3 regions of the Streptomyces sp. SCPE 10 genome follow, and region 3 is predicted to be linked to each of the others. Evidence: riboswitches for the same ligand, from Rfam matches in the RefSeq annotation. Region 3 holds a riboswitch; each other region holds the start of a gene.
What was found. Region 3 has a riboswitch for S-adenosylmethionine ahead of thrC (threonine synthase). Riboswitches for the same ligand answer to the same signal wherever they lie in the genome.
Positions count from the first base shown of each region.

Region 1: linked by a shared signal. The riboswitch ahead of ACSP97_RS29515 (IclR family transcriptional regulator) and the one ahead of thrC (threonine synthase) in region 3 are both predicted to bind S-adenosylmethionine.
Region 2: linked by a shared signal. The riboswitch ahead of ACSP97_RS10685 (aminotransferase class V-fold PLP-dependent enzyme) and the one ahead of thrC (threonine synthase) in region 3 are both predicted to bind S-adenosylmethionine.

Region 1 is NZ_CP197069.1:6,424,842-6,434,452, forward strand. It holds gene ACSP97_RS29495 (copper homeostasis protein CutC) at 1-649, shown strand, start outside; gene ACSP97_RS29500 (GNAT family N-acetyltransferase) at 862-1,377, opposite strand; gene ACSP97_RS29505 (TetR/AcrR family transcriptional regulator) at 1,408-1,986, shown strand; gene ACSP97_RS29510 (2'-5' RNA ligase family protein) at 2,157-2,819, opposite strand; partial or broken gene ACSP97_RS29515 (IclR family transcriptional regulator) at 2,909-3,622, opposite strand; SAM riboswitch class I at 3,819-3,959, opposite strand; gene ACSP97_RS29520 (hypothetical protein) at 4,157-4,288, opposite strand; gene ACSP97_RS29525 (acetate uptake transporter) at 4,315-4,947, opposite strand; gene ACSP97_RS29530 (sodium/solute symporter) at 5,209-6,768, opposite strand; gene ACSP97_RS29535 (hypothetical protein) at 6,779-7,153, opposite strand; gene ACSP97_RS29540 (LytR/AlgR family response regulator transcription factor) at 7,146-7,967, opposite strand; gene ACSP97_RS29545 (sensor histidine kinase) at 8,100-9,308, opposite strand; gene ACSP97_RS29550 (VOC family protein) at 9,440-9,611, opposite strand, start outside.
Region 2 is NZ_CP197069.1:2,267,878-2,277,488, forward strand. It holds gene ACSP97_RS10665 (NYN domain-containing protein) at 1-352, opposite strand, end outside; gene ACSP97_RS10670 (hypothetical protein) at 403-642, opposite strand; gene ACSP97_RS10675 (rhomboid family intramembrane serine protease) at 796-1,581, shown strand; gene ACSP97_RS10680 (Lrp/AsnC family transcriptional regulator) at 1,578-1,859, shown strand; gene ACSP97_RS10685 (aminotransferase class V-fold PLP-dependent enzyme) at 1,898-3,259, opposite strand; SAM riboswitch class IV at 3,404-3,520, opposite strand; gene trpD (anthranilate phosphoribosyltransferase) at 3,593-4,657, opposite strand; gene qcrB (cytochrome bc1 complex cytochrome b subunit) at 4,775-6,412, opposite strand; gene qcrA (cytochrome bc1 complex Rieske iron-sulfur subunit) at 6,409-7,467, opposite strand; gene qcrC (cytochrome bc1 complex diheme cytochrome c subunit) at 7,464-8,276, opposite strand; gene ctaE (aa3-type cytochrome oxidase subunit III) at 8,340-8,960, opposite strand; gene ACSP97_RS10715 (hypothetical protein) at 9,124-9,525, shown strand; gene ACSP97_RS10720 (L,D-transpeptidase) at 9,606-9,611, opposite strand, start outside.
Region 3 is NZ_CP197069.1:3,562,911-3,572,521, reverse strand. It holds gene ACSP97_RS16590 (alpha,alpha-trehalose-phosphate synthase (UDP-forming)) at 1-1,178, opposite strand, end outside; gene ACSP97_RS16585 (glucosyl-3-phosphoglycerate synthase) at 1,261-2,205, opposite strand; SAM riboswitch class I at 2,349-2,492, shown strand; gene thrC (threonine synthase) at 2,511-3,794, shown strand; gene ACSP97_RS16575 (MoaD/ThiS family protein) at 3,791-4,069, shown strand; gene ACSP97_RS16570 (cold-shock protein) at 4,514-4,717, shown strand; gene groL (chaperonin GroEL) at 5,018-6,640, shown strand; gene ACSP97_RS16560 (NADH:flavin oxidoreductase) at 6,844-7,971, shown strand; gene ACSP97_RS16555 (hypothetical protein) at 8,039-8,608, opposite strand; gene ACSP97_RS16550 (class I SAM-dependent methyltransferase) at 8,687-9,334, shown strand; gene murQ (N-acetylmuramic acid 6-phosphate etherase) at 9,472-9,611, opposite strand, start outside.

The sequences.
Region 1 (9,611 bases), 2.9 Mb from region 3:
GGCGCACGCCCTGGTGCGGTGCCGGCCCGGCGACTTCGTGTACGACGCCGAGGAGATCGCCCTGATGGTCGCCGAGGTGCGCTCGGTCGTCGCGTCCGGCGCCGCCGGCGTCGTCGTCGGCGCGCTGACCGCCGAGGGCGCCCTGGACACCGGGGCGGTCACCCGTCTGGCCGATGCCGCTCGTGACGCCGCACGGAGCCGAGGACGCTCGGTGGAGATCACCCTGCACCGCGCGATCGACCAGTCCGCGGACCCGGTCGCCGTCGCGGCCTCGCTTCCCGCACTGGGGATCACCCGGGTGCTCAGCTCCGGCGGCGCGGCCACCGCGACCGCGGGGCTGGCCACCCTCGCCGACATGGTGGCCGCCGCGCCCGGTGTGCAGGTGATGGCGGGTGGCGGGGTGCGCACCGCCGACATCCCCGCGCTGGTGGCCGCCGGGGTGGCCGCCGTGCACCTGTCCGCCAAGACCCGGGCCGAACCCCGGCGCGGCGGCGCCTGGACACCCCTCGGGGTCTCGGGTACCTCCGCCGCCGACGACACCCACTTCGTCACCGACCCGGAGGTGGTGGCCGAGGCCCGGTGGGCACTGGACGCCGCGAACGGGCGCCCGGCGGTCCCCGGTGGGAGCGGCCAACCGGGCGTGTACTGAAGGGAGTTCACGCGGTGAAGGCGTGCGTGCCGGGCGGATGCGGTCCGGCAAGGCGTCCCACCGCCGTGAGGGTGACGGCGGGCATGTCTGCGTCGTGCGGTAGTGCCTGCTCATGCCCGAGAAGCGGGCGCAGTCCCCGGTGGCCAGGTGGTGCTCCTCGCCCTCGACCACCGTACGCCGTGGTTCGGGGCCGGCGAGCCGCGGGCCAGGGGCTACAGCGTGCACCGCCAGGTCTGGCCGACGAGGTCGTGGCCGAAGCTGTGATGGGGTTCCGCCGCCGTCAGCGCGAAACCGTGCGCCTCGTAGACGCGGCGGGCCGCCTTCTGGACGTCGTTGGTCCACAGGGTGACCGCCTTGTAGCCGGAGTCCCGCGCGAAGTCGAGGCACTGGCGGACCAGTCGGGACCCGAGGCCCAGTCCGCGCGCCGCGGCGGTCACCTGGAGCAGGCGCAGCCGCGCGGTGCCCTCCTCGTCCCCCGGCATGCAGAAGACGCTGCCGGCCCGGACCCCGTCCACTTCCGCGATCCACGCCGCCTGCGGCCGCGCGCGCCCGCCGCGGGCGTAGTCGGCGACGATGCCGGCGACGAGTGTCTCGAAGCCGGCGTCCCAGCCGAACTCCCGGTGGTACAGCTCGCCATGGGTCATCACCACCCAGCCCAGGTCCCCTGGCCGGCCCAGCGGTCGGACGATCACCTCGTGTTCCGTCGACATCATGACCTCCAGGCTCACTGAAACGACTGTTTCAGTACAATAACCCGGGTGTCCCGATCCGAAGCAACCCCCTCCCCGCGACGGCAGGAACTGCTGGAGGCGGCGTACGCGTACGTCCTGCGCAGCGGCCTGGCCGAGCTGTCCCTGCGTCCGCTCGCCGAGGAGATCAAGTCCTCCCCGCGCGTGCTGCTGTACCTGTTCGGCAGCAAGGACGGACTGGTCCGCGCCCTGCTCGCGCGGGCCAGAGCCGACGAGCTGACGGCGGTCCGGCGGCTCGCCGCCCAGCGGCGCCCGTCGGAGGGGCTGGCGTCGGTGGCCGACGAGCTGTGGCGGTGGCTGTCCGACGACGCCCACCGCGGCCTGCTGAAACTCTGGGTCGAGAGTTACGCCCGGTCGCTCGTCGAACCCGACGGGCCCTGGGCCGGTTTCGCGGGCGACACGGTCGCGGACTGGCTCGCGCTGCTCGCCGACGCCCAGCCCCCGCGGACACGAGACACCGACGCGGGCCTCGCCCAGCGCACGCTGGTGCTCGCCGCCCTCCGGGGCGCACTGCTGGACCTGCTCGCCACCGGCGACCGGGAACGCACCGGTTCGGCGGTGCGCCGTCTGCTGGCGACCGTGGAGTGAGCCGGTCCGCATCCCCGGTGGGGACGAACCGGCTTGAACCCCTTGGGGACTGCCCCGTCCGCACCCGGTGACGACCGTGCCCCGGCACCGACCGCAACCTTTCCCCCTCCGGAACCCGGCACCGATCGGAACCCCGCACGGCCCCCGGGCCCCCGGCCGGGGCTCCCGACTCACCGGTCGGTGATCTCGGCGAGCCATGCCGTGTCCTCCGGGCCCGCGTCCTCGCGGCCGGTCAGCCACCGGACCTCGCCGGTGCCCAGGGCGACCGTGGCCCGTGGCCGCATCGGCCCCTGCCCGCCGCGTGCGAGCAGGACGAGTTCCCAGACCGTCGCCGCCATGGCGGGGAGCCGGGCGGCGCAGTCGGTGCAGACCCGCCGGGGATCGCGGGTCCGGCCCAGGGACAGGTGCGGGGTGAACTCCTCGGCCGGCCCGCGGCGGCACGGGAACCGATGTCGCAGTGCGCGGTGCAGGTCCGCCCACGGTGCCCCGCCCGCCGCGGCCGGGTCGAGCCACACGGTGGAGTACGCCCGGTGCCGGAAGGCGCGCACCCCGGCCAGCCGCGCGGTGAAGACCGGCACCTCGGCCGCCGCCGCCGCGAGCAGCGGGGCGGCCCGCTCGAAGTCGGCCTCCGGGACGAAGCCGAAGAGCACGTTGACGTGCGGCGGCCAGCGGTGGATCTGCGGATCGTGTTCCCGGCGGATGTCCTGGAGCGGCGGCCACAGCTGCGCCGGCGGGATCCACGCCACCGCCGTACGGGCCGTCGGGGACACGTCGAGGACGCCGACGGGCGCGGCCCGCACCCGGTCCCCGTCCGCCTGGCCGTCCGTACGCATCACGCCTCCTCGCCCGCCGGCACCCCCTTCTCCAGGGTGCCGCCCGCCGCGTCTTCGGCGGACTTCGTCGCGGGGCGCCGCTCGGGCGTACCGGGGCGGCGAAGGGCCTCGGTGAGACGGGCGGCCGCCTCGACGACGGTCCGGGAGAGGTGGGCGCCGGGGTGGCGGGTGAGGCGCTGGATCGGGCCGGAGACGGAGACGGCGGCCACCACCTGGCCGGACGGGCCGCGCACGGGCGCGGAGACGGAGGCGACATCGGGTTCGCGGTCGCCGACGGACTGGGCCCAGCCGCGACGCCGTACGCCGCTGAGGGTGGTGGCGGTGAAGCGGGCTCCCCTCAGGCCGCGGTAGAGGCGCTCGGGTTCCTCCCAGGCGAGCAGGACCTGGGCGGCGGAGCCGACCTGCATGGGCAGGGCGACCCCGACGGGAACGGTGTCGCGCAGACCGGCCAGACGCTCGACGGCGGCCACGCAGATGCGCTGGTCACCCTGTCTGCGGTAGAGCTGGGCGCTCTCGCCGGTGGCGTCGCGCAGCCGGGTGAGGACCGGGCCCGCGGCGGTCAGCAGGTGGTCCTCGCCGGCGGCGGCCGACAGTTCCGAGAGCCGGGGGCCGAGGGCGAACCGCCCTCCGGCGTCCCGGGTGACCAGGCGGAGGCGTTCGAGCGCGACGGCGATCCGGTGCACGGTGGGGCGGGTCAGACCGGTGGTCGTGACCAGACCGGCCAGGGTGGCGGGTCCGGCCTCCAAGGCACCGAGGATCAGGGCGACTCTGTCGAGCACGCCCACGCCGCTCGTCTTCTCCATGAATGGGTACTCCAGTCTCAAATCCCGCGGGCGCCGGTGGGGCCGCGCGCACGGGGGGCTCCGGCGAGGAGCGGTGAGGTCAGCGGGGACAGGCCGGAAGGGTCGGCCGATCGCCTGCGCCGGACACGAGACGGGTACACAGAGGGGCCGGGGCGGGAAGCGCCCGGGCGTCGGACAGCACAGAGAGCACCGTGTCTCCTCATCTTTCCCGCGCCGCGTTGGCGACAGGCCGGAGTTGGCACTGATCCCGCTCGGTGACGCGCGTGTCGCACGCCGACTCGACCGGGGAGTTGCCGGGGCTTCGTAGGGCCGGTCCCTCCACCCCTCTGGATGATTCGGGAGCAACCTTACAAGACGCCCCGGCCTGCCGAACCGGGGGAGTCCTCGGCGATCGAACCCCCGGCCCTGGCAACCGGTCAGGTTCTGCCGCTTCCGTGCCGATCGACCGCCGGGATGCAGGTGCGCGGTGCCACGCTCGACGGTGCGTCTGCCCAAGTCGCGCGCGAGGGGAAGGACATGCGGCTCGACCGCCGCTCAGTCCCCGCTGGTGGTGGGAGGCTCGTACTGGATGAGGTTCATGACGCTGGAGTCGGTGAGGGTGAGGACGTCGCCGAGTTGGCGGTTTTCGGCGACGTCGCGCAGGAGGCGGCGCAGGGTGCTGCCCATCGGTCGGGTGTGCGCCGGTGGCGGACTCAGCCGGCGAGCGGCCAGGTGGGCAGGGACTTGTCCTTCCAGGTGGCGTTGGCCACGCCGGCGAACGAGCCGTACCAGGCCAGCAGCGCGGTGAGCAGCCCCGCCCAGCCGCCCGCGTGCGAGACGCCCGTGCTCTGCCCCAGCTCCCCGGCGGCGAGCAGGACGAAGGTCAGCGACAGCGCCGTGAACACGGCGAGCAGGACAGCGTTGATCCGGGTTGCCACGACCGTCATGTAGAGGGTGAAGACGGCCCAGGCCAGCAGGAACAGGCCGGTGGCCTGGTAGGCGTGGGCGGCCGGCAGCTTCGGGGCGACGAACCGCACGTAGGCCGCGAAGGAGAGCCAGAAGCTGCCGTAGGAGGTGAAGGCCACGGCGCCGAAGGTGTTGTTCTTGCGGAACTCCCACATCCCGGCGAGCACTTGCGCGATGCCCCCGTACCAGAGGGCGAGCGGCAGCACCACGGCCTCCAGGGCGCCGTCCTTGATCAGGCCCGCGTTGAAGACGGAGAGCACGAAGGTGGTGAGGGCGAAGGCCGCCAGGCCCAGCGGGCCGGGGTCGGCGATCTGCGGCCGCGGGGCCGCGGGGCTCGCCGGGGTCCGCTCGTCGGTGCCGGGCGTCTGGGTGTCGGTCATGGTGCGGTCCTTGGGTCGAGGAGGGCTCGGACGCGGGTCCGGGAGCGAGGTGGTCCGGGAGGGAGGCGGTGCGGGCGCGACGGCGCACGGGCGGTGCGGGCCGGGCCGCGGGCCGGTCCGGAGCGCGGGTGCGCGGACGGGACGGGTCGCCGTTCCCGGTCGGGGAGCGCCGCCGGCCGTCCCGTGCCGGTGCCTTTCCCCCGGTCGGTTACTGTGCGGCACACCCGCCCCGCCGGGGAGCCCCCGTACGGGACTTGTCGATCAGTGGTGGCCGTCGAGCGACGAACGGACGGCGCCGGGAGACGAACGGTCGCCGGCCGTGGCCGAGCGGTCGGCCGGTCCCGCCGCCAGCGCCTCCGGCAGGTGCAGCCGGGCCAGCAGCACGGAGGCCGTCGCGGGCACCCTGCCGGGCGTGAGCAGGGAGACGCCGACCATGGTCAGGAACGCCGCCGGAACGCTCCAGGCGGCGGGCTCGGCGAGCAGGGCCCCCACCCAGCCCGGTCCGCCAACCCCCAGCAGCGTGAGGGTGAGGGCCGCCGCGGACAGCCCGCCGCCGACCAGCATCCCGGCGACGGCTCCGGCCGCGGTCAGCCGCCGCCACCAGATGCCCAGCACCAGCAGCGGACAGAACGTGGAGGCGGCCACCGAGAAGATCAGGCCCACTTCGTGGGCGACGGACATGCCGTTCCCCGACAGCAGCAGCGCGATGGCGCAGGGCACCAGGACGGCCGGCGCGGCGGCCCGCCGGAATCCCCGTACGTCCCCGCCGAACAGGTCCTGCGACAGCACCGCGGCCACGGACAGGGCCAGCCCGGAACAGGTCGACAGGAACGCGGCGAAGGCCCCCGCGACCACCAGCGCCGCCAGCAGCCGGCCGCCGGCGCCCGGCACCAGGAGGCCGGGCAGCCGCAGCACCTCGGTGTCCGCCCGGCCCGCCGCGGCCAGGTCCGGCGCGTAGAGCCGGCCGAGCCCGCCGTACACCTCCGGCAGCAGGTAGAAGACGCCCAGCAGGCACAGGACGCCCACCGTCGTACGGCGGGCCGCGCGGCCGTCGGGGCTGGTGTAGAAGCGGGCGGTGACGTGCGGCAGCCCCATCGTGCCGAGAAAGGTGGCCACCATCAGCGAATAGACGCCGTAGAGCCCCTGGCCGCCGCCGTGCCCGGACGCCGTGGGCGCCACCGGCAGCGGCGCCGGGCCGCCGGCCGGGTGCCAGACTCCGCGCCAGACGAGCAGCAGGACCAGGGCCGGAACGGCGAGCGCGATCAGTTTCAGCCAGTACTGGACGGACTGGACGAGGGTGACGCTGCGCATGCCTCCGGTGATCACGCTCACCAGCACCACCGCGGTCACCAGCACGGTGCCCGACCAGGCGGGCGCGCCGAGGGCCGTGTGCAGCGCGAGGCCCGCGCCCACCAGTTGGGGCACCTGGTAGAGCAGCCCGATCAGGACGACGAACACGGTGGCCGTCCGGCGCACCGCCGGCGAGCCGAGGCGCGCCTCGGCGAAGTCGGAGACGGTGTAGGCCCCCGAGCGGCGCAGGGGTGCGGCCACCAGCACGAGCAGCACCAGATAGCCGGCCGTGTACCCGATGCCGTACCAGAGCATCGTGCTCCCGTACGTCGCCAGCAGCCCGGCGATGCCCAGGTAGGAGGCGGCCGACAGGTACTCGCCGCTCACGGCGGCGGCGTTGCGCAGCGGCGAGACGGTGCGCGAGGCGACGTAGAAGTCCGGGGTGGACCGGGAGCGCAGGCCATAGCCGCCGATGCCCACCGTCACGGCCACGACGAGCAGGACGGCGGTCAGGTTCGCCGGCGCGTTCACCGGTCTGCGCTCACGAGCGGCGGACGTGTTCGTCGAAGTCGCGTTCGTTGCGCTCGGCGCGGCGGACGTAGCAGATCCCGGCCGCCACCAGCAGCGCGTAGACGGGCGGCCCCAGGACCAGCCAGGGCAGTCCGGCGCCCCACGGCCGCGCCCAGTGCGGCACGGGGACGTGCCCGAGCAGCAGCGGCAGGGCGGCCAGCGGCAGGCAGACGGCGGCGCAGACCAGCAGGCCCAGCCGGAGCTGGGTGCGCATCAGCGCCTTCATGTACACCTCGCCGAGCGGGGTCTGCTCGTGCACGTCGCGCACCGCCGCGTCCCGCCGGCCGGGCCGGGCGGCACGGGTGCGCGGGTGGGTGACGGTCACGCGCCGGGACGGGTCACCCACGGGCGGCCCTTGCGCCGCGCGGGAGGCCGGTCGCGGGCAGCATCAGCTCGCGCAGACGGCGGCTGCTGCGGCGACTGACCGGGAGCACGGTCCCGGCCACCCGTACCGACAACCGTCCCGAGTCGGCGACCAGTTCCTCGATGTGGCCGGTGGCGACGAGGTGGCGGCGGTGCACCCGCACGAACCCCGCGTCCTGCCACTGCTCCGCCAGGCTGGACAGCGGCGCCCGCAGCAGACAGCTGCCGGACGCGAGGTGCAGGCGCACGTAGTCGCCGCACGCCTCCACGTGCCGTACCTCGGAGCGCTGCACGAAGCGGGTCACCCCGGAGATCTCCACAGGGATCGTCTCGTCGTCGGCGGGCGGCACCGCCGGTGGCGCGGACGGCCCGGGCGCGGCCGGGGGAGCCGGGGCCGGGCCCGCGGCGGCCGGGGCCTGGGCACGCCGCTCGCCGATCCGCCGGACGGTCTCCGCGAGCCGCTCGGCGCGGACGGGTTTGAGCAGGTAGTCGAGGGCGCGCACCTCGAAGGCGGGCACCGCGAAGTCGTCGTACGCGGTGACGAACACGACCGGCGGCGGCTCGGCGAAGCGGGACAGCACCCGGGCCACCTCCAGCCCGTCCAGACCGGGCATGCGGATGTCGAGGAAGACCGCGTCCACGGGGTGCCGGTGGGCCAGTGCGCGGTCCAGCGCGAGCAGGGCCGAAGGCCCGTCCGCGGCGCACTCGACGGGACCGACGCCCTGGTGCAGTCCGAGCAGGTAGACCAGCTCGTCCCGGGCGTGTGGCTCGTCGTCGACCACCAGGATGCGGAGCATGCGCACATATGAGCAGCGCTCATATAGTTGGTCAATCTCTCCAGCGGTGTGGGATTGGCCACACGCGGAAAAGGGTTCGGTCGGCGGCCGGCCGGCGGGCCGCTCGCCCGGGTGCGCGTGGAGTGGTCCGGCTCAGCCGAGCGCCTCGCGCAGCCGGGGCGGCTGCGCTCCCTCCGCGGCCGGCGGAGCCGTCACCCCCGCACGGTACTTGGGCACCCGCAACCGTACTTTGGTGCCCGCGCCGGGCGCGGTCTCGATCACCAGCCCGTAGGCGTCGCCGTACACCCGCCGCAGCCTGGCGTCGACATTGCCGAGGCCCACCCCGCCCGAGCCGCTCCCGCCCGAGGCGGCCGTGCCGCCCGAGACCAGGATGCGGCGCACCTTCTCGGGGTCCATGCCGGCCCCGTCGTCCTCGACCGTGATGTGCGCCTCGGCCCCGACGTCCCACGCGAGGACCGTGATCCGCCCCGGTCCGGTGCTGCCCTCGAAACCGTGCCGCACCGCGTTCTCGACCAACGGCTGCACGCACAGGAACGGCACGGCCACCGGCAGCACTTCCACGGCCGCCTGGACGTCGATGCGCAGCCGGTCGCCGAACCGCGCCTGCTCCAGCACCAGGTACTGGCCGATCGAGCGGAACTCCTCGGCCAGCGTGGTGAATTCACCGTGCCGCCGGAACGAGTAGCGCGTGAAGTCGGCGAAGTCCAGCAGCAGTTCACGGGCCCGCTGCGGATCGGTGCGCACCAGCGAGGCGATCGCGGTCAGCGCGTTGCACGAGAAGTGCGGCGAGATCTGCGCGCGCAGCGCCCGCAGCTCCGCCTCCACCAGCCGGGTGCGGGAACGGTGCATCTCCGCGAGTTCCAGCTGGCCGGAGGTCCAGCGCGCCACCTCGCCGGCGGCCCGCACCAGGCCGGCCGACACACCCGGGGCGTAGACCAGCAGCGCGCCCTCGACCCGGTCCTCCACCACCAGGGGCGCGACGACGGCCTCGCGCAGCTCACAGCGCAGCTCGCCGCACCACACCCGGTCCGCCTTCAGCACCGCACTGCCGCCGCCGGCCAGCACCTCCCGCGCCAGCTCCGCCGCGCCCGCGCCATGGTGTTTGCCGGCACCGTCCCAGGCCAGCACCCGCTCGGTGTCGGTGAGGGCGAGCCCCGGGACGCCCAGCAGCTCGCGCAGATGCCGGGCTGCCGCACCGGCCGACGTCTCGGTCAGCCCCCCGCGCAGGGCCGGCGCCGCGAGGGACGCGCGGTGCAGCGCCTCGAAGGCCGCCTGCCCGGCGCGCCCGTCGAACCCGGCGTGCCGGCGCAGCCGACCGGGGCGCCGGAAGATGTCTGCCATGCCGGCCAAGGTAGCCCTCCCGTGCCGGGCGAGGTAGCCGTCCCGTGCCGGAGGGCGCTCGCGGAGGTACCGCGGTGGCCGGGGCCGGGCGCCGCGTCCGACGGCCGAAGGCGCGGCGCCCCCGGGTCGTGTCAGCGGGCGAACCTGGCGATGGCGGCCGGCGTGACGGGGGTGAAGAAGTTGACGAGGTTGCCGTCGGGGTCCCGCAGCAGCAGGGAGCGGTTGCCCCAGGGCATGGTGGTGGGCTGCTGGACGAAGTCCGGCACGACCTCGGCCAGGTCCCGGTGCACGCGGTCCACGTCG
Region 2 (9,611 bases), 1.3 Mb from region 3:
GCACATAGGCGGCGGCCGCCACGTCCAGCGGGTCGGCGGCCGGTGGCGCCGCGCCCGAGTCGAGGGCGCCGGCCAGCTCCGGCTGGGCCTCGCGGAACTTCTCGCCGATCCGCTGTCTGAACAGCGTGTCGGTCTCCAGCGCCGCCGCCATCGCGTTCCCGGCGAACTTCACCCGGCGGTTCGGGGCGAACCGGGCGTACTGCCGCAGCTGGGCGGGGAGTTCCGTCACCGTCAGCTGACCGAAGCCGTCCGAGACGATCCCCACGACCCTACGGCGCACCCCGTCGGGCAGCGGACGGTCAAGCACCTCAGCGGTGCCGTCGCCCGGCCCCCCGCCTGCGCTCTCCACCATCCGTCACACCCCACTACCGATTGCCGACGTCCCCTGGCGGGCCCGCTCCGTCAGGAGCCGGTGCCCGGCCTGTCCACGAGTTCCACCTGGTCCACCGCGTTGCACCAGCGGCAGCGCACCGACTCGATGGTCTCACTGACCACCTGGCGCTCCTCCACCGTCGGCTCGCCGGCCAGGTCGAGGTGGACGTACTCCACGACCTTGGACGAGCGGGTGACGTCGAAGCGGGTGAGGTTTCCGCAGAGGGTGCAGCGCCATCGCGTCGTGGCGGTCGGCAGGGGAACCGTCATCGTGCCTGTTCGCTTCCTTCTCGGGTCGGACCGCGCCGGCGGCCGACGCGTGTGGCTCGTAACCCTACGGCCTGGCGGGTGCTCGCCGCCCGTCCGTTCACGGCGGCGAGGCGGTATGTCAGCTTGCGTCCGGTTACGTCATGCTCTGTATTCATGATCAGCGAGTGGAGCACGGCGGCCGGCAGGACCTTCAGGGCGCTCAGGGCCGCGCCGACGACGTACGGCCTCATCGCCCTGTGCTGTCTGATCTTCGTACTGAGCCCGGCGTCCGGGATCGTCCCCGGATACGGCACCGGGTATGCGCTGCTCGACACGCAGCGGGTGTACTTCCGCCACTGGGGCGTGGTCCCGGCGGAGCTGTTCGCCGCCCCCGCGGCACACGCGCTCTCCCCGGTCACCGCCCTGTTCCTGCACGGCAACTGGGTGCATCTGCTGGGCAACATGCTCTTCCTCCTCGTCTTCGGCGTGCTGACCGAGGAGCGGATGGGCCGCGTGGAGTTCACCCTCTTCTACGTCGGCTGCGGCTACCTGGCGCTGCTGGGGTACGCGGCGGCCAACGCCACCTCCGAGCAGTCGCTGGTGGGCGCGTCGGGGGCGATCTCGGCGGTGCTCGGTGCGTTTCTCTTCCTGTTCCCGCGCGCCCGTGTCACCAGTCTCCTGCCGTTCCTCTTCTTCCTGCCGCTGCGGTTCCCGGCGTGGGTCGTACTGCCGTTCTGGGTGGCATTGCAGTGGGTGGCGGCGGGACGGTCGGTGCAGGGGCCGGGGGTGGCGTATCTGGCGCACCTGGTGGGGTTCGGCGTGGGATTCGGCTACGCGTGGGTGCGGTACGGGGGACGGCGGGGTCGCGAGGGCGGCCTCGGGAGGGCGGTGGCGGGAGACGGGCGGGCTAGAGTGAAAACCGCACCCGCTCCGGCACCCGAGGGAGAGAACCAGCCGTGATCACCGCGATCGTCCTCATCAAGACCAGCGTGGACCGGATCCCCGAGATCGCCGAGCAGATCGCCGCGCTGGAGTCGGTGAGCGAGGTGTTCTCCGTGACCGGCACCTACGACCTGATCGCCATGGTGCGGGTGCGGCGGCACGACGACCTGGCCGAGGTGATCCCGGGCCGGATCAGCAAGATCCCCGGGGTCGAGGGGACCGACACGCATGTGGCGTTCCGTACGTACTCCCAGCACGACCTGGAGGCGGCCTTCGCGATCGGGCTGGACTCCTGACCGTCTGAAAGCCGCCCCACCAGGTCCCGCCGGACCCCTCACACCGCCGGGACGCAGCGGCCGTCCTCCGTGCGGTACGTCCACTTGGCACCCTCGGTCACCAGCTCCCGCACCGCCGTGAGGAAGCGCTCGACGTGCTCGTCGGGGGTGCCCGCGCCGAAGCTCACACGGATGGCGTTGAGGGACTTCTCGCCGGGGGCGGCCTCGGGGGCACCGCACTCGCCCTGGGTCTGGGGGTCGGTGCCGAGCAGGGTGCGCACCAGCGGGTGGGCGCAGAACAGGCCGTCGCGGACGCCGATGCCGTACTCGGCGGACAGGACGGCCGCGAAGTGGGAGCTGTTCCAGCCCTCCACCACGAAGGAGATCACGCCGACCCGCGGAGCGTCGTCCCCGAACAGGGACAACACCCTGACCTGCGGAATCCCGGCGAGGCCCGTGCGGACCCGCTCGATCAGCCGTTGCTCGCGCGCGACCAGGTCCGTCCAGCCGGCCTCGGTGAGCGCCTTGCAGGCCGAGGCGACGGCGTAGGCGCCGATGACGTTCGGGGAGCCCGCCTCGTGCCGGGCGGCACTCTCGTGCCACTCCACGTCCACTCCCCCGTCGGTGCGCCGGGTGACCCTGCGGCTGGCGCCGCCGCCCGCGAGGTACGGCTCGGCGGCCCGCAGCCAGTCGGCGCGGCCGGCCAGCACGCCCGCGCCGAAGGGGGCGTACAGCTTGTGCCCGGAGAAGGCGACCCAGTCGACGTCCAGGTCGGCGATGTCCACGGGGTGGTGCGGGGCCAGCTGGGCGGCGTCCAGGACGATCCGGGCGCCGTGCGCGTGCGCGGCGGCGGCCAGCTCGCGCACCGGCCACAGCTCGCCGGTGACGTTGGAGGCACCGGTGACGCAGACCAGGGCCGGGCCGTACGGGTCCCGGTCGGCCAGGGCCCGCTCCAGCGTCCGCACCGCCTGCTGCGGGGTGCGCGGGGCGTCGAGGTAGGTGACCCGGGAGTCCGGCCAGGGCAGCAGGGAGGCATGGTGCTCGGTCTCGAAGACGAAGACGCGGCAGTCGGCCGGGAGCGCCCGGGCCAGCAGGTTCAGCGAGTCCGTGGTGGAGCGGGTGAAGACCACCTGGTCGTCGGCCCGGCAGCCGAGGAAGCCGGCGACCGTGCGGCGGGCGTTCTCGAACAGGTCGGTGGAGAGCTGGGAGAGGTAGCCGGCGCCCCGGTGGACACTGCCGTAGTAGGGCGCGTAGGCGGCGACGTCGTCCCAGACGCGCTGGAGGGCGGGGGCGCTGGCCGCGTAGTCGAGGGCCGCGTAAGTGACTTCGCCGCCCGTGACGAGCGGAACGGTGACATCCCGCCCCAGAACGGGCAGCGGGGAGCAAATCGACGGGTCGGCGACAGCGCTGGAGTGAGACATGGGGTGACTCCCGTGAGGACGTACGCCGCAGGGACGTACGGGAAGAAGGTGAAAGGGGTACGCGGAGGCGGGGCTCTGCGGCCCTAGCGCATTCGCTTGCTCACGGAAGGCTCCCTCGTACGACCAGGACCCCTGGGTTCGAGGGGTCCGCGCTTGCCGTAGACCTCGCTGCCTACGACCTGGTCCTCACCCGGGGCACCCCGCCACGGACGGAGGGTTGCCGGACAGTCGGCCGGGGCCTCATGACTGTCACTCATGACCTGGTAGGGAAATTACGCGAAGGGATGATCGCCCCGCAACCCGTGTCCGGATCGCGGGACGATCAACCGCGTCTCAGGCGTTGCTGGCCGCCACCCAGCGCTCCAGCGTCCGCTTGGCCGCGCCCGAGTCGATGGACTCGGCCGCCCGGGCCATCTGTGCGCGCAGCTGCTCGGTGAGCGGGGCGTCGGACGGCTCCAGGGCCACCAGGGCCGCCGCCGAGTTCAGCAGCACCGCGTCGCGCACCGCGCCCCGCTCGCCGTCGAGCACCCGGCGGGCGACCTCCGCGTTGTAGGAGGCGTCCGCGCCGCGCAGGGCGTCCACGGGGACGATGTCGATGCCGACGTCCCGGGGGTCGAAGACCTCCTCGGTGACCTTGCCGTCCCGCACCACCCACACCCGGGAGGTGTCGGTGACCGTCAGCTCGTCCAGGCCGTCGTCGCCCCGGAAGACCAGCGCGGAGTTGCCCCGCTCGGCGAAGACGCCGGCCACCACGGGCGCCATGCGCGGATCGGCGACGCCCACCGCCTGCGCGCGCACCTTGGCCGGGTTGGTCAGCGGGCCGAGCACATTGAAGGTGGTGCGGATCCCCAACTGCCCGCGCGCGGCGGCGACATGACGCAGCGAGGGGTGGAACTTCACCGCGAAGCAGATGGTGATACCGGCCTCCTCGGCGACCTCGGCCACCCGCTTCGGGGTCAGCTGGAGGTTGACGCCCAGCTTCTCCAGCACGTCGGAGGAGCCGGAGGCGGAGGAGGCGGCGCGGTTGCCGTGCTTGACGACCTTGGCGCCGGTGCCCGCGACCACGATCGAGGACATCGTGGAGATGTTGACGGTCTTGGCGCCGTCGCCGCCGGTGCCGACGATGTCGACGGCGGGCCCCGGCACCTCGATCACGTTGGCGTGCTCGTACATGGTGCGCACCAGGCCGGAGATCTCCTCCACCGTCTCGCCCTTGGCGCGCAGCGCGACCATGAACCCGGCGATCTGCGCGTCGGTCGCCTCGCCGCGCATGATCAGGTCCATCGCCCAGGCCGTGTCGTCGGCGGACAGGTCCTGGCCGGTCAGCAGGCCGTTCAGCAGGACGGGCCAGGAGCGGCCCGCCGCGGTGTCGCCTCCAGCGGGGGTCACAGCGATCATCAGCCGCTCCTCGTGCACAGTGGTGGTCATTCGTACCCCACCCTATCGAGCCGGGACACGGGGAAGGGCCCCGTCCGCGGTGCGGACGGGGCCCTTCGGTGGCGTGGCGACGCGGGATCAGTGGTGGCCGTGGCCGCTCGTGATCTCCCTGTACTCCTCGACGGACGGCTTCGGGATCTGGTTGTCCTCGCCGTAGTAGGCGTTGGACAGCTTGACCCGGAGTCGCTCCGAGGCCTTCACCTTGCGCTCGACACCGTTCTCGTCGACCGTCGGGCCGATCTCGGCCGGCTGGTACTGGTCGTGCGCGGTGAGCGTGTGCAGCTGCTCCTGGCTGAGCGGCTCGTGCACCTCGATGAACTCACCGTGCGGCAGCCGCTTGATGATGCCGGTCTCGCGACCGTGCAGCACCTTGTCGCGGTCGCGGCGCTGGAGACCGAGGCAGATCCGCTTGGTGACCAGGAACGCGATGACCGGGCCGACGAAGAAGAAGATCCGGACGAACCAGGTCACGGCGTTGATCGACAGGTGGAAGTGGGTGGCCCACAGGTCGTTGCCACCGCCGACCAGGGTGACCATGTAGATCGTCACCCAGGCGACACCGAACGCGGTACGGGTCGGGGCGTTGCGCGGGCGGTCCAGGATGTGGTGCTCGCGCTTGTCGCCGGTGACCCAGGACTCGATGAACGGGTAGACCGCGATGCCCGCCAGGACCAGCGGGAAGAGCACCAGCGGGATGAACACGCCCAGGACGAGCGTGTGACCCCAGAAGTTGATCTCCCAGCCCGGCATGAAGCGGATCAGACCCTCGGCGAAGCCCATGTACCAGTCGGGCTGGGCGCCGGTGGAGACCTGGTCCGGACGGTAGGGGCCCATGGCCCAGATCGGGTTGATCTGCGCGACCGCGGCGATGGCCGCGATGACACCGAAGACCAGGAAGAAGAAGCCTCCGGCCTTGGCCATGTAGACCGGCAGCAGCGGCATGCCGACCACGTTGTTGTTCGACTTGCCCGGACCCGCGAACTGCGTGTGCTTGTGGTAGAAGACCAGGATCAGGTGCGCCACCATCAGGCCGAGCATGATGCCCGGCAGCAGCAGGATGTGGATCGAGTAGAACCGGGCGACGAAGTCGTGGCCGGGGAACTGCCCGCCGAAGAGGAAGTACGACATGTACGTGCCGACGATCGGCACGGACAGGATCGCGCCCTCCATGAAGCGGACACCGGTGCCGGAGAGCAGGTCGTCCGGGAGCGAGTAACCGGTGAAGCCGGTGAACATGCCGAGGACGAACAGCAGGAAGCCGAACAGCCAGTTGATCTCACGCGGCTTGCGGAACGCGCCGGTGAAGAACACGCGCATCATGTGCACGAACATGCCGGCGAGGAAGATCAGCGCGGCCCAGTGGTGGATCTGCCGGACGAGCAGACCACCGCGCACGTCGAAGGAGATGTGCAGGGTCGAGTTGAAGGCCTCCGACATCATCTGCCCCTGGAGCGGGACATAGCTGCCGTGGTAGACGACCTCGTTCATCGACGGGTGGAAGAACAGCGTCAGATAGACACCCGTCAGGATGATGATGATGAAGCTGTACATGCACACTTCGCCCAACATGAACGACCAGTGGTCGGGGAAGATCTTGCGCATGTTGGCCTTGGCCAGGGAGTAGATCCCGAGCCGGCCGTCGGCCCAGTCGGCGATCCGCTCGCCGGCCGGAGCCGTCCCGCGAGAGCGGGGTGCGTCGTTCGATGCAGTACTCATCCGCGCTCCCAGAATGCAGGACCGACGGGCTCCTCGAAGTCGCCGAGCGCCTGGAGGTAACCCTCACTGTCCACGCCGATGCGCAGCTGCGGCAGGGCGTGGCCGGCGGGGCCGAAGATCACTCGGGCACCGTCGGAGAGGTCGAAGGTGGACTGGTGGCACGGGCACAGCACGTGGTGCGTCTGCTGCTCGTACAGCGAGATCGGGCAGCCGACGTGGGTGCAGATCTTGGAGAACGCGACGATGCCGTCGTGCGACCAGTTCAGCTCGCGCTTGTCCTTGATGTTGTCCGGCTGGAGCCGGACGATCATCAGGGCCGACTTGGCGAGCTCCGTCTGGAACTCCTCGTCCGTCTCCTCCAGGCCGTCCGGCTTGGCGAAGGTCAGGGAGCCGACGGCGACGTCCTCGGGACGCAGCGGCTGGTTGGTGTTCATGTTGACCAGACGCTTGCCCTTGGCCCACAGGGTGTGGCGCAGGGACGTACCGGGCAGCGGACCGAGGTCGCGCAGCAGCATGACACCGGAGAGCGGCACCAGGGCCAGCGCGCCGAACATCGTGTTGCGGATCAGCTTGCGGCGGCCGAGCGCCGACTCCTTGGCGCCCTGGCGGAAGTCCGCGTGCACCTTGGCCCGGACCTCGGGAGCGGCCTCGATCGGGTGGCGCTCGTCGGCGACCTCGACGTCGGACATCAGGGTGCGGGCCCAGTGGACCGCGCCCGCGCCGATGCAGAACAGCGCCACGCCCAGGGTCAGGCCCAGCGCGAAGTTCAGCGCGCTGACGTGCCCGATCGGGAAGACGAAGATGTTCTTGTCGTGCGGGATGGTCACGTACGAGACGATGAAGCCGACGGTGGCCAGCATCGACACCGTGAACAGCAGGGCGACGACACGCTCGGACCGCTTGGCGGCCCGCTCGTCGATGTCCTGGATCCGGTGCTCGTGGGGCGGCAGCCCCGGGTCGGCGAACGGGTTCTCCTCGTCCGCGACCCCTACCGCGCCGTGCGCGTGGTCCTGCTCTGCGGGCAGGTTCTCTTCGGGAATGTCTTGGCTACTCATGACTTCTTGGCCTTTGCGGTCCGAGCGGCGACCCAGACGGCGACGGCGATCAGCGCGCCGAGACCGAAGATCCAGGCGAACAGGCCCTCACTGACCGGCCCGAGGCCGCCCAGCTCCAGACCGCCCGGGTTCGTCGTCTCGCTGCTGTCGACCGCGTGCAGGTACGCGATGATGTCCTTCTTGTTCTTGGAGGACAGCGTCGTGTCCGGGAAGGACGGCATGTTTTGCGGGCCCGTCTGCATGGCCTCGTAGATGTGCTTCGGGTCGACGCCCTCCAGCGTGGGCGCGAACTTGCCCTTGGTCAGGGCACCGCCCTTGCCGGTGAAGTTGTGGCACTGCGCGCAGTTGGTGCGGAACAGCTCGCCACCCTTGGCGATGTCCGCGCCGGCCGGACCGTACTGCTGCTTGGTCGGCACGACCGGACCGGCACCCAGCGACGCGATGTACGCGGCGAGCTGGTCGATCTGAGTCTGCGTGTACACAGGCTTCTTGCGCGGGACCTGGGCGCCCTGCGAGGTCGCGGCCGGCATACGGCCGGTGCCGACCTGGAAGTCGACGGCCGCGGAGCCCACGCCGACCAGGCTCGGCCCGTCGGAGGAGCCCTGCCCACCGGTGCCGTGGCAGCTGGCGCAGCCGACCTCGTAGAGCTTCCTACCCTCCTTGATGGTCAGGGACTGGGAGGTTTCATCGGCCTGCGCCTTGCCCGCGGGCGCGAACGCGGCGTACAGCCCCCCAGTGGCCGCCAGCGCGAGGAGTAGGACGACGACCGCCGCCAGCGGATGGCGTCGTCGTGCGGAGAGCTTTTTCACGGATTACCCCGGTGTCAGGATCTTCTGCGTCGGTGCTTCTGGACTTAGCGGGAGCGGTCCCGGCTACTTGATCAAATAGATCGTGGCGAAGAGGCCGATCCAGACGACATCGACGAAGTGCCAGTAGTAGGACACGACGATGGCGGCGGTCGCCTGCTCGTGGGTGAACCTCTTGGCCATGTAGGTGCGGCCGAGGACCAGCAGGAAGGCGATGAGACCGCCCGTCACGTGCAGGCCGTGGAAGCCGGTGGTCAGGTAGAACACCGAGCCGTACGGGTCGGAGGAGAGCGAGAGGCCCTCTTCCTTCACCAGGCTCGTGTACTCGTAGATCTGACCGCCGATGAAGATCGCACCCATGATGAAGGTGAGGATGAACCAGCCACGGAGCTTCTTCACGTCGCCGCGCTCGGCAGCGAAGACGCCGAGCTGGCAGGTGAGGGACGAGAGCACCAGGATCGTGGTGTTCGTCGCGGAGAAAGGCACATTGAGCGCTGAGGCCATGTGCTTCCAGTGAGCCGGTCCGGTCACCGACCGGAGGGTGAAGTACATCGCGAAGAGGGCCGCGAAGAACATCAGCTCGGAACTCAGCCAGATGATGGTTCCGACGCTGGTGAGGTTCGGCCGGTTGACCGACGGGTGCGCGTGCCCGGTTTCTACTGTCGTTGCTGTCGCCACGACCGACATTATGTCGGTCGCTTATCTCGCCCTCACTCCGGGGGGTGCCGTTCGGAGTGTTGCAGCCCTCCGAACCGGTGTTGACGTGGTGTTCATGGGAGTAACATCCGCCCAAACGGTCCCGTCCGTCCTGTCCGTCCAGTCTGTACGACGCCGACGACCCGGAGGAACAATGCAGCCGACCGCCACCGTGCTGGTCTACAGCGACGACTCCAACACCCGTGAGCAGGTACGGCTGGCCGCAGGGCGCCGGCCCGCCCCGGACGTGCCCCAGGTGGAGTTCGTGGAATGCGCGACACCCGCGGCGGTGCTGCGGGAGCTGGACCGTGGGGGCATCGACGTGTGCGTGCTCGACGGCGAGGCCGTGCCCATGGGGGGCATGGGGATGTGCCGGCAGATCAAGGACGAGGTGTTCCGCTGCCCGCCCGTGCTGCTGCTCATCGGCCGCCCCCAGGACGCCTGGCTGGCCACGTGGAGCCGGGCCGACGCCGCGGTGACGCTGCCGGTGGACCCGGTGGAGTTCGCCTCCTCGCTGGCCGCCCTGCTGCGCCGCAGGAGCCTGGTGGGCGCCTAGCGGCGCGGGGCGCGGGGTCCGCCCGCGGCGGCCGGCAGGCGGTCCGTCGCAGGGTTCCCCGCGCCCCTCGGGGGCGCTGCTCACAC
Region 3 (9,611 bases):
ACCGGCACCTCCTTGGCGACCAGGTTCATGCCGTCCCGGATGGGGTTGACCAGGGCCACGTCGGCGAGCCGGTACGCGGCCAGCGAGCGGGCGAAGTCGTCCTTCACATGGAGCACCACCGGCGTCCAACCGTCCGTGCCGTAGCGCTCGTTGATCTCCTCGGCGACCCGGCGCACCTGTTCCGTGTACTCCCGGTAGACGGCCAGGTCCTGCCGGGACGGGTACGCGAACGCCACATGGACGACCCGCTCGCGCCACTCGGGGTGCTCGTCCAGCAGCTGCCGGTACGCCAGCAGCCCGCGCACGATGTTCTTGGACAGCTCGGTGCGGTCCACCCGGACGATCGTCCGGCGGCCCTCGCCGATCTCCGCCCGCAGCGCCGCCATCCGCTCGTCCACGTCCGCCTCGTGCGACCGCGCGCGCAGGAAGTCGGCGTCCGCGCCGAGCCCGTGCACCCCGATCCGGGTGCCGGTGGGAATCCCGGGCCCCAGCACCGCGTGGCAGCATTCGGTGAACGCGTCCGCCCACCGCTGCGTGAGGAACGCCGCCCGGTCCGCGCCCAGGATGCCGGTCAGCAGCTCGGCCGCGATGTCGTCCGGCAGCAGCCGGAAGTACTCCGCCGGGGCCCACGGCGTGTGCGAGAAGTGGCCGATGCGCAGATCGGGGCGGAGCCGGCGGAGCATCCGCGGGGCGAGCGCCAGGTGGTAGTCCTGGATCAGCACCGCCGCACCCTCGGCCGCCTCCTGGGCGAGCGCCTCGGCGAACGCCCGGTTGTAGGCCTCGTACGCCGCCCACTGCCGCCGGAACCCGGCGTCGAAGACGGGTTCGAGCGGCGTCTGGTAGAGCATGTGGTGCACGAACCAGAGGACCGAGTTGGCGATGCCGTTGTACGCGTCGGCGAAGACCTCCGCGTCGATGTCGAGCATCCGCACCCGCTGACCGCCGGTGTCGGCGACCGGCAGCAGCCCGCCGTCCGCGCGCCGGGCGGCCGCCCGGTCGCCGTCGCCCAGCGCGGCGCACACCCACACCGCGTTCGCCTCCGGCCCGATGGCCGAAAGGCCGGAGACCAGACCGCCGCCGCCCCGCTTGGGACGCAGCGCCCCGCCCTCGCCGACCGTGTACGAAACCGGGCCGCGATTGGACGCGACCAGCACCTCAGCACCGTGCGTGGAAGCCATGGTCCTCAACCTAGCCCGGCCCGGAAACACTCAAACGTACGGACGTCCCGGAAAGCGGCCCTGAACAGCCGTGCCTCCGGTTTCACGCCACCCGGCGGCGGGCGTACTCGGTGATCTCGGTCATCGGCGGGCGCTCCTCGGTGTCCACCGCGTAGGTGCGCGGCTCGAAGCCCGTCACCCCCCGCTCGAACTGGGTGAGCGAGGGCCGCACCAGATGGCCCCGGGCCAGCCGCAGCTGGGCGGTGCGGTAGATGGCCGCCGCCATCCGGCCGAGCGCCTGCCCGTCCTGGTGCCGGTGCTTGCGCACCCCCACGTCCACCTGGGCCAGCGCGTCCAGGCCCACCAGGTGCAGGGCGTCCACCAGCATGCCCAGCTCCACCCCGTACCCCACCGGGAACGGCAGCCGCTCCAGCAGCGAGCGCCGGGCCGCGTACTCCCCGCCCAGCGGCTGCACGAATCCCGCCAGCTGCGGCCAGTGCATGTTCAGCAGCGGGCGCGCCATCAGCTCGGTGACCCGGCCGCCCTGCCCCGCCGACCCGGCGAGCGGCCGGTCGTACATCGCCTTGACCAGCTGTACGTCCGGCTCGGTGAGCAGCGGGCCGACGATCCCGGTGACGAAGTCGGCCGAGAACTCCCGCAGGTCCGCGTCGACGAAGCAGATGACGTCCCCGGTGGCGACGAGCAGCGAGCGCCACAGCACCTCGCCCTTGCCCGGGACGGCGGGTATCCGGGGCAGGATCGCGTCGCGGTGCACCACCCGCGCGCCCGCCGCGGCCGCCACCTCGGAGGTGCGGTCGGTGGACCCGGAGTCGATCACCAGCACCTCGTCGACCAGCGGGACCCGCTCCACCAGCTCGCGCCGGATCACGGCGACGATCTCGCCGACGGTCTCCTCCTCGTCGAGCGCGGGCAGGACCACGCTGACCGTCTGGCCCGTGCGCTGCTTGGCCGCCAGGAGCTGGTGCAGCGGCCGATCGTGCACGGACCAGGAGCGGTCGCTCAGCCAGCGCTCGACTTCTTCCAGCACGGTCCCGGACTCCTCACGGTTGTCTCGCGGTACGGACGACTATCTCAACTGTCCATGCCTTCGGTTACAGTCTTGAACAACGCCGATGACCATCGCATGTCGGGGGTCCACGCGCGCCGACAACCGCATACACAACCGAATACCGCTCATCCAGAGGGGCAGAGGGACACGGCCCGATGAAGCCCCGGCAACCCTCCAGCCGGTCTCGTCTTCGAACAGCGAGGCTCCCGGCTAGGGAAGGTGCCAAATCCGTCTCGCGGCGAGATGCGTCGCGAGGAAGATGAGGAGAAAGGGCCTCGCCTCTCATGGCTGTGCAGACAGTTGCCTCCACCGGCAGTTCCACCGTCGACCTCGGCCCCGCCGCCGCCCTGAGCTGTCGGGAATGCGGCCACCGCGTCCCGCTCGGCCCGGTCTTCGCCTGCGAGGAGTGTTTCGGGCCGCTGGAGATCGCCTACGACTTCTCCGGCTACGACACCGAGGAACTGCGGGCGCGCATCGAAAGCGGCCCCGCCAACATCTGGCGCTACGCCCCGCTGCTGCCCGTCCCGGCGAACGTGGCCGACAAGCCGAACATCAACCCCGGCTGGACCAAGCTCGTCAAGGCGGACAACCTCGCCCGCGAACTCGGCGTCACCGGCGGCCTGTACGTCAAGGACGACTCCGGCAACCCGACCCACTCCTTCAAGGACCGGGTGGTCGCGCAGGCACTGGAGGCCGCGCGCGCCTTCGGCTTCACCACCCTGTCCTGCTCCTCCACCGGCAACCTGGCCGGCGCCGTCGGCGCCGCCGCCGCCCGCGCCGGCTTCCGCTCCTGCGTGTTCATCCCGCACGACCTGGAGCAGGGCAAGGTCGTCATGGCCGCGGTCTACGGCGGCGAGCTCGTCGGCATCGAGGGCAACTACGACGACGTGAACCGCTTCTGCTCCGAGCTGATCGGCGACCCGGCCGGCGAGGGCTGGGGCTTCGTCAACGTCAATCTGCGCCCCTACTACGCGGAGGGCTCCAAGACCCTGGCGTACGAGATCTGCGAGCAGCTCGGCTGGCGGCTGCCCGACCAGATCGTGGTCCCGATCGCCTCCGGCTCCCAGCTCACCAAGATCGACAAGGGGCTCCAGGAGCTGATCAAGCTGGGGCTCGTGGAGGACCGGCCGTACAAGATCTTCGGTGCCCAGGCCGAGGGCTGCTCGCCGGTGTCGACGGCCTTCAAGGCGGGCCACGACGTCGTGCGGCCGCAGAAGCCGGACACCATCGCCAAGTCCCTCGCCATCGGCAACCCGGCCGACGGGCCCTACGTCCTGGACATCGCCCGGCGCACCGGCGGCGCCGTGGAGGACGTGACGGACGAGCAGGTCGTCGCCGCGATCAAGCTGCTGGCCCGGACCGAGGGCATCTTCGCCGAGACCGCGGGCGGGGTGACCGTCGGCGTGACGAAGAAGCTGATCGAGGACGGCGTCCTCGACCCGTCGAAGACCACCGTCGTCCTCAACACCGGCGACGGTCTGAAGACCCTCGACGCGGTGGCCGGCACCGGCCTGACCGCCACCATCCGCCCGACCCTGGACTCCTTCCGAGAGGCTGGCCTCGCATGAGCGTGACCGTTCGCATCCCCACCATCCTGCGCACCTACACCGGCGGCCGGGCCGAGGTGGCGGCCGAGGGCGCCACCCTCGCCGAGGTCATCGAGGACCTGGAGAAGAACCACACCGGGATCGCCGCCCGCGTCCTGGACGACCAGGGCAAGCTGCGCCGGTTCGTGAACGTCTACGTGAACGACGACGACGTCCGCTTCGAGCAGGGCCTGGAGACCGTCACCCCGGACGGCGCGGGTATCTCGATCATTCCGGCGGTCGCCGGCGGCTGCTGACCGAATGACCGATCATTACCTTCGGTAAGGACGGTTACGGAAGGTTCATCGGATTGCCCTCTCCGTGAGAGAAGCGGAGGGGGCAATTCTGTGTGATTGAGCGCGGTACAGTTGGGGAACACGCCCCGGATCACCGCGGGGATGCCCTCGATTCCTCACCGCGAGCCCGATAAGAAGTAGCCAAAGTGCACGGGTTTTCCGCGGCTTTTGTGTATTTTACGGGGCCCGACTTGCCCTGAACTCTGGCGAATTCTCCCCACATTCCGGATCGGTCGCGTCCAGAATTCTCGTCCAATTGACCTGTTGCAGACGGCAGTTGGACAGATACATTCAGCCGCGGTCGACGCGTTCCGGCGCACGCACCCCGACCGATTGGGGGGCGAGGTCTGACCCGGGTCCGCGAAGTGCGGATCTGCGCAAGGGCCAGTAATAGGGGAGTTAGGCATGGCTCAGGGCACCGTCAAGTGGTTCAACGCGGAGAAGGGGTACGGCTTCATCGCGGTCGACGGTGGTGCGGACGTCTTCGTCCACTACAGCGCCATTCAGATGGACGGCTACCGCACCCTGGAGGAGGGCCAGCGGGTCGAGTTCGAGATCTCGCAGGGTCAGAAGGGTCCGCAGGCCGACATGGTTCGCGTCACCGCCTGAACGTTTCTGGACCGCAGGGCTCGCACCTCGCACGGGGTGCGGGCCCTGCGGCGTGTCCGGGGCTGGTGGCGTTCGCCCGGGGCTGACGACCGGCTCGTACCCGCGCAGGCGCTTGCACTCGACCATGCCGAGTGCTAATCATTGGCGTTAGCACTCTGAAGGTGAGAGTGACAAAGAAGGACCGGGTCGGTGAGGCCCGCAGGCCACGTGGGGCAAGGAACCGCAGGCCGGCGAGCCGTCCGTCGCGGGCGCGGGCGCGGTCCGAAGGAATCACCCCCAGTCCTGGAGGGACCACTTCACATGGCCAAGATCATCGCGTTCGACGAGGAGGCGCGGCGCGGCCTCGAGCGCGGCATGAACCAGCTCGCGGACGCCGTCAAGGTGACGCTCGGCCCCAAGGGTCGCAACGTCGTCCTCGAGAAGAAGTGGGGCGCCCCCACGATCACCAACGATGGTGTCTCCATCGCCAAGGAGATCGAGCTCGAGGACCCGTACGAGAAGATCGGCGCCGAGCTGGTCAAGGAAGTCGCCAAGAAGACGGACGACGTCGCCGGTGACGGTACGACCACCGCGACCGTGCTCGCCCAGGCCCTGGTCAAGGAGGGCCTGCGCAACGTCGCGGCCGGCGCCAACCCGATGGCTCTGAAGCGCGGTATCGAGAAGGCCGTCGAGGCCGTCTCCGCCGCCCTCCTGGAGCAGGCGAAGGACGTCGAGACCAAGGAGCAGATCGCCTCCACCGCGTCCATCTCCGCCGCCGACACCCAGATCGGCGAGCTGATCGCCGAGGCCATGGACAAGGTCGGCAAGGAAGGCGTCATCACCGTCGAGGAGAGCAACACCTTCGGTCTGGAGCTGGAGCTCACCGAGGGCATGCGCTTCGACAAGGGCTACATCTCCGCCTACTTCGCGACCGACATGGAGCGCATGGAGGCGTCGCTCGAGGACCCGTACATCCTCATCGCGAACTCCAAGATCGGCTCCGTCAAGGACCTGCTCCCGCTCCTGGAGAAGGTCATGCAGTCGGGCAAGCCGCTGCTGATCATCGCCGAGGACGTCGAGGGCGAGGCCCTGTCGACCCTGGTCGTCAACAAGATCCGCGGCACCTTCAAGTCCGTCGCCGTCAAGGCCCCGGGCTTCGGCGACCGCCGCAAGGCCATGCTCGGCGACATCGCCATCCTCACGGGCGGCGAGGTCATCTCCGAGGAGGTCGGCCTCAAGCTGGAGAACGCGACCCTGGACCTCCTGGGCCGCGCCCGCAAGGTCGTCATCACCAAGGACGAGACCACCATCGTCGACGGTGCCGGCTCCTCCGAGCAGGTCAACGGCCGCGTCAACCAGATCCGCGCCGAGATCGAGAACAGCGACTCCGACTACGACCGCGAGAAGCTCCAGGAGCGCCTGGCCAAGCTCGCCGGCGGCGTCGCGGTCATCAAGGCCGGTGCCGCCACCGAGGTGGAGCTCAAGGAGCGCAAGCACCGCATCGAGGACGCCGTGCGCAACGCCAAGGCGGCCGTCGAGGAGGGCATCGTCGCCGGTGGTGGCGTGGCCCTGCTGCAGGCCTCCCAGGTCTTCGAGAAGCTGGAGCTGGAGGGTGACGAGGCGACCGGCGCCAACGCCGTGCGCATCGCCCTGGAGGCCCCGCTGAAGCAGATCGCCGTCAACGCCGGCCTCGAGGGCGGTGTCGTGGTGGAGAAGGTGCGCAACCTGACCCCGGGCCACGGCCTGAACGCCGCGACCGGCGAGTACGTCGACCTGGTCGCCGAGGGCATCATCGACCCGGCGAAGGTGACCCGTTCCGCGCTGCAGAACGCCGCCTCCATCGCCGCGCTGTTCCTCACCACCGAGGCCGTCATCGCCGACAAGCCGGAGAAGGCCGCCGCGGCCGCTCCGGGCGGCATGCCGGGCGGTGACATGGACTTCTGATCGGCCTTCGCCGATCGGGTTTCCTGCCGAGGGCGGTACTTCCTGTCGGACGACAGGGGGTGCCGCCCTCGGGCGTGTCCGGGCTCACAACGGGCGGCTCCCGGGGCGGGAATGCGGGCCCTCGCGCGTCCGCTTACTTAAGGGTCTACAACAATGCGCATTCACATACCGGTTGGTCAGAAGCAGTATTAGGAGTTTCCCTCGTGACCGTCGACACGCCCGCCGCCTCCCGCGCGGCCCAGATCCTCTCCCGCCCCATCACCCTCAACGGCCTCACCGTTCCCAACCGGATCGCCATGGCGCCGATGACCCGGATGTTCTCCCCGGGCGGCATTCCCGGTGAGGACGTGCGCGCGTACTACGCGCGCCGGGCCGCCGCAGGCGTCGGCCTGATCGTCACCGAGGGCACCTACGTGGGCCACGAGTCGGCCGGGCAGAGCGACCGGATCCCGCGGTTCTCCGGCGAGGAGGAGCTGGCGGGCTGGGCGAAGGTCGCCGAGGACGTGCACGCGGCGGGCGGCACCATCGTCCCGCAGCTGTGGCACATCGGCATGGTGCGCAAGCAGGGCGAGCCGCCGTACGCCGACGCGCCCGCCGTCGGCCCCTCCGGCATCCGCCTGGACGGCACCGAGGGCCAGGGCAAGGCGATGACCCGGCAGGACCTCGACGACGTCATCGGCGCGTTCGCCGAGGCAGCCGCGGCCGCCGAGCGCATCGGCTTCGACGGCGTCGAGCTGCACGGCGCCCACGGCTACCTCATCGACCAGTTCCTGTGGGAGCGCACCAACCGCCGCACCGACGCGTACGGCGGCGACCCGGTCGCCCGCACCAGGTTCGCGGCGGAGATCGTGGCCGCCGTGCGCGAGGCGGTCTCCCCGGAGTTCCCGGTGATCTTCCGCTACTCGCAGTGGAAGTCCGACAACTACGACGCCCGCCTCGCCGAGACCCCGGAGGAGCTGGAGGCCGTCCTGACCCCGCTCGCCGCGGCCGGCGTCGACGTCTTCCACGCCTCCACCCGCCGTTACTGGCTCCCCGAGTTCGACGGCTCCGACCTCAACCTCGCGGGCTGGACCAAGAAGCTCACCGGCAAGCAGACCATCACCGTCGGCTCGGTCGGTCTCGACGGAGACTTCACCGGCGCCTTCCGCGGCGAGGGCGCCCCGGTCAAGGCCATCGACAACCTCCTCGACCGGCTGGAGGCCGACGAGTTCGACATGGTCGCGGTCGGCCGGGCGCTGCTCCAGGACCCGCAGTGGGCGGCCAAGGTGCTCGCCGGGCGCTTCGACGAGCTGCGGCCGTACGACGCGGCGTCGCTGAAGACGCTCAGCTGAGGAAACCCGACGAGGACACCCTCGGCCGGGGGAAGCCCCTCGGCCGAGGCCGGTCCGGCCGGGGGCGCTACAGGTTGTTCATCGGCTCGATGTCGACGCGCACCGGCGTCCCCCACACGCGCAGCACCTCGTAGTCGGTGAACTCGTGCACCAGCCGGTAGGCCATGGCGGGCCGCGCGCCGCGCCGCTGGGCCGCGAGATAGGCCTCGGCCTCCCGCCGGTCGCGCCGGGGGGTGCCGCACAGCTGCCACTCCTGCCCGTTCCACAGCTCCGGCAGCCACCGCTGCTGGGGCTGCGGGCGGTCCTCCCGGACGCCGTACCGCGAGGGCGCCGGGGCCGTCGGCTGCGCCGGACCCGGCCGGCCCTGGTACTCCGAGCGGCGGGCCGCCCGCCGCCGGGTCTCGCACAGCAGGCACAGATCGGGCGCGCTCTCGTCCACGGGCCCCTGCGGGTGCTCGGCGCACCGGGTGGCCGGCGCGTTGGTGCCGGCGCTCTCCTCCAGCAGGTCCAGCGCCCTGCGCAGATCCGCCCTGATCTCCTGGAGCCGCCCGTCGGGGGTGTCGGCGGTCAGCGCCTCTCCGTGCTCCCCGAGCACCCGAAGGGCCCGGCCGAGGGCGGCCAGCTGGGCGTGGTTCATGGCGGTTCCCGGTCGATAGACGGCTTCCGTGGGTCCTCCCAGTGTCCAGGACGGGGGCCCGCCGTGGTGGACTGGGGCGTGGTGACTTTGAGCGGGCGGCTGGTCGACGTCCTGGGGCGGGTCAACGACACCTACCCCTGGGATCACAACGCGCACTTCCACCCCTGGCTGCTGCGGCAGTTGCCGCGCCGCTCCGGGCGGGCCCTCGACGTGGGATGCGGGGCCGGGGAGCTGGCGCGGAAGCTGGCCGGGCGGGCGGAGCGGGTGACCGGGATCGACGCCGATCCGGAGATCCTGGAGCGGGCGCGGGAGGCCGGCGGGGCCGTGGCGGACGTCGAGTACACCCTCGGCGCCGCCCCGGACGGGCTGCCGCCCGGGCCCTACGACGTCATCACCTGCGTCGCCGTACTGCACCACCTCCCCTTCACCGACGCCCTCACCCGGTTTCGCCGGGAGCTGGCCCCCGGCGGGACGCTGGTCGTCGTGGGGTGTGCGCGGGACGAGGACGTGCGGGGGATGGTCTCCCTCGCGCTCAACCCGCTGTTCGGCCTGGTGAAGAACCGCGGCCGGGCGGCCGTCCGGCGGCCCGTGGCCATGACCGCGCCCACCCGGCGGCCCGAGATGACCTTCTCGGAGATCGCCGCACAGGCCCGTCGGCTGCTGCCCGGCGCCCGGCTGCGGCGGCGGCTCTTCTGGCGGTACACCCTGGTGTGGCACGCCCCCTGAGCGTCTCGTCGCGGCCGGCGGGCGGGTCTCTCCGCGCCGCCCGCGCCGCCACCTGAGCGGCGACCGCCTCCGCCACCCCACCGGCATGGGCGAGGACGGCGGACGCGGTGGAGACGGGGTTCTGCCGAGCGTGCGGGTCAGCCGCTCGCGTGGGCGAGCGCGGCGCGCAGATGACCGCCGGAGTCCTCCAGAAGGCGGGCGGCCGTCGGGCCGTCCACGTCGGCGAGCAGGGTGAGGATCGCGTTCTTGACCTCGCCGCCGGACTCGGTCAGGGCCC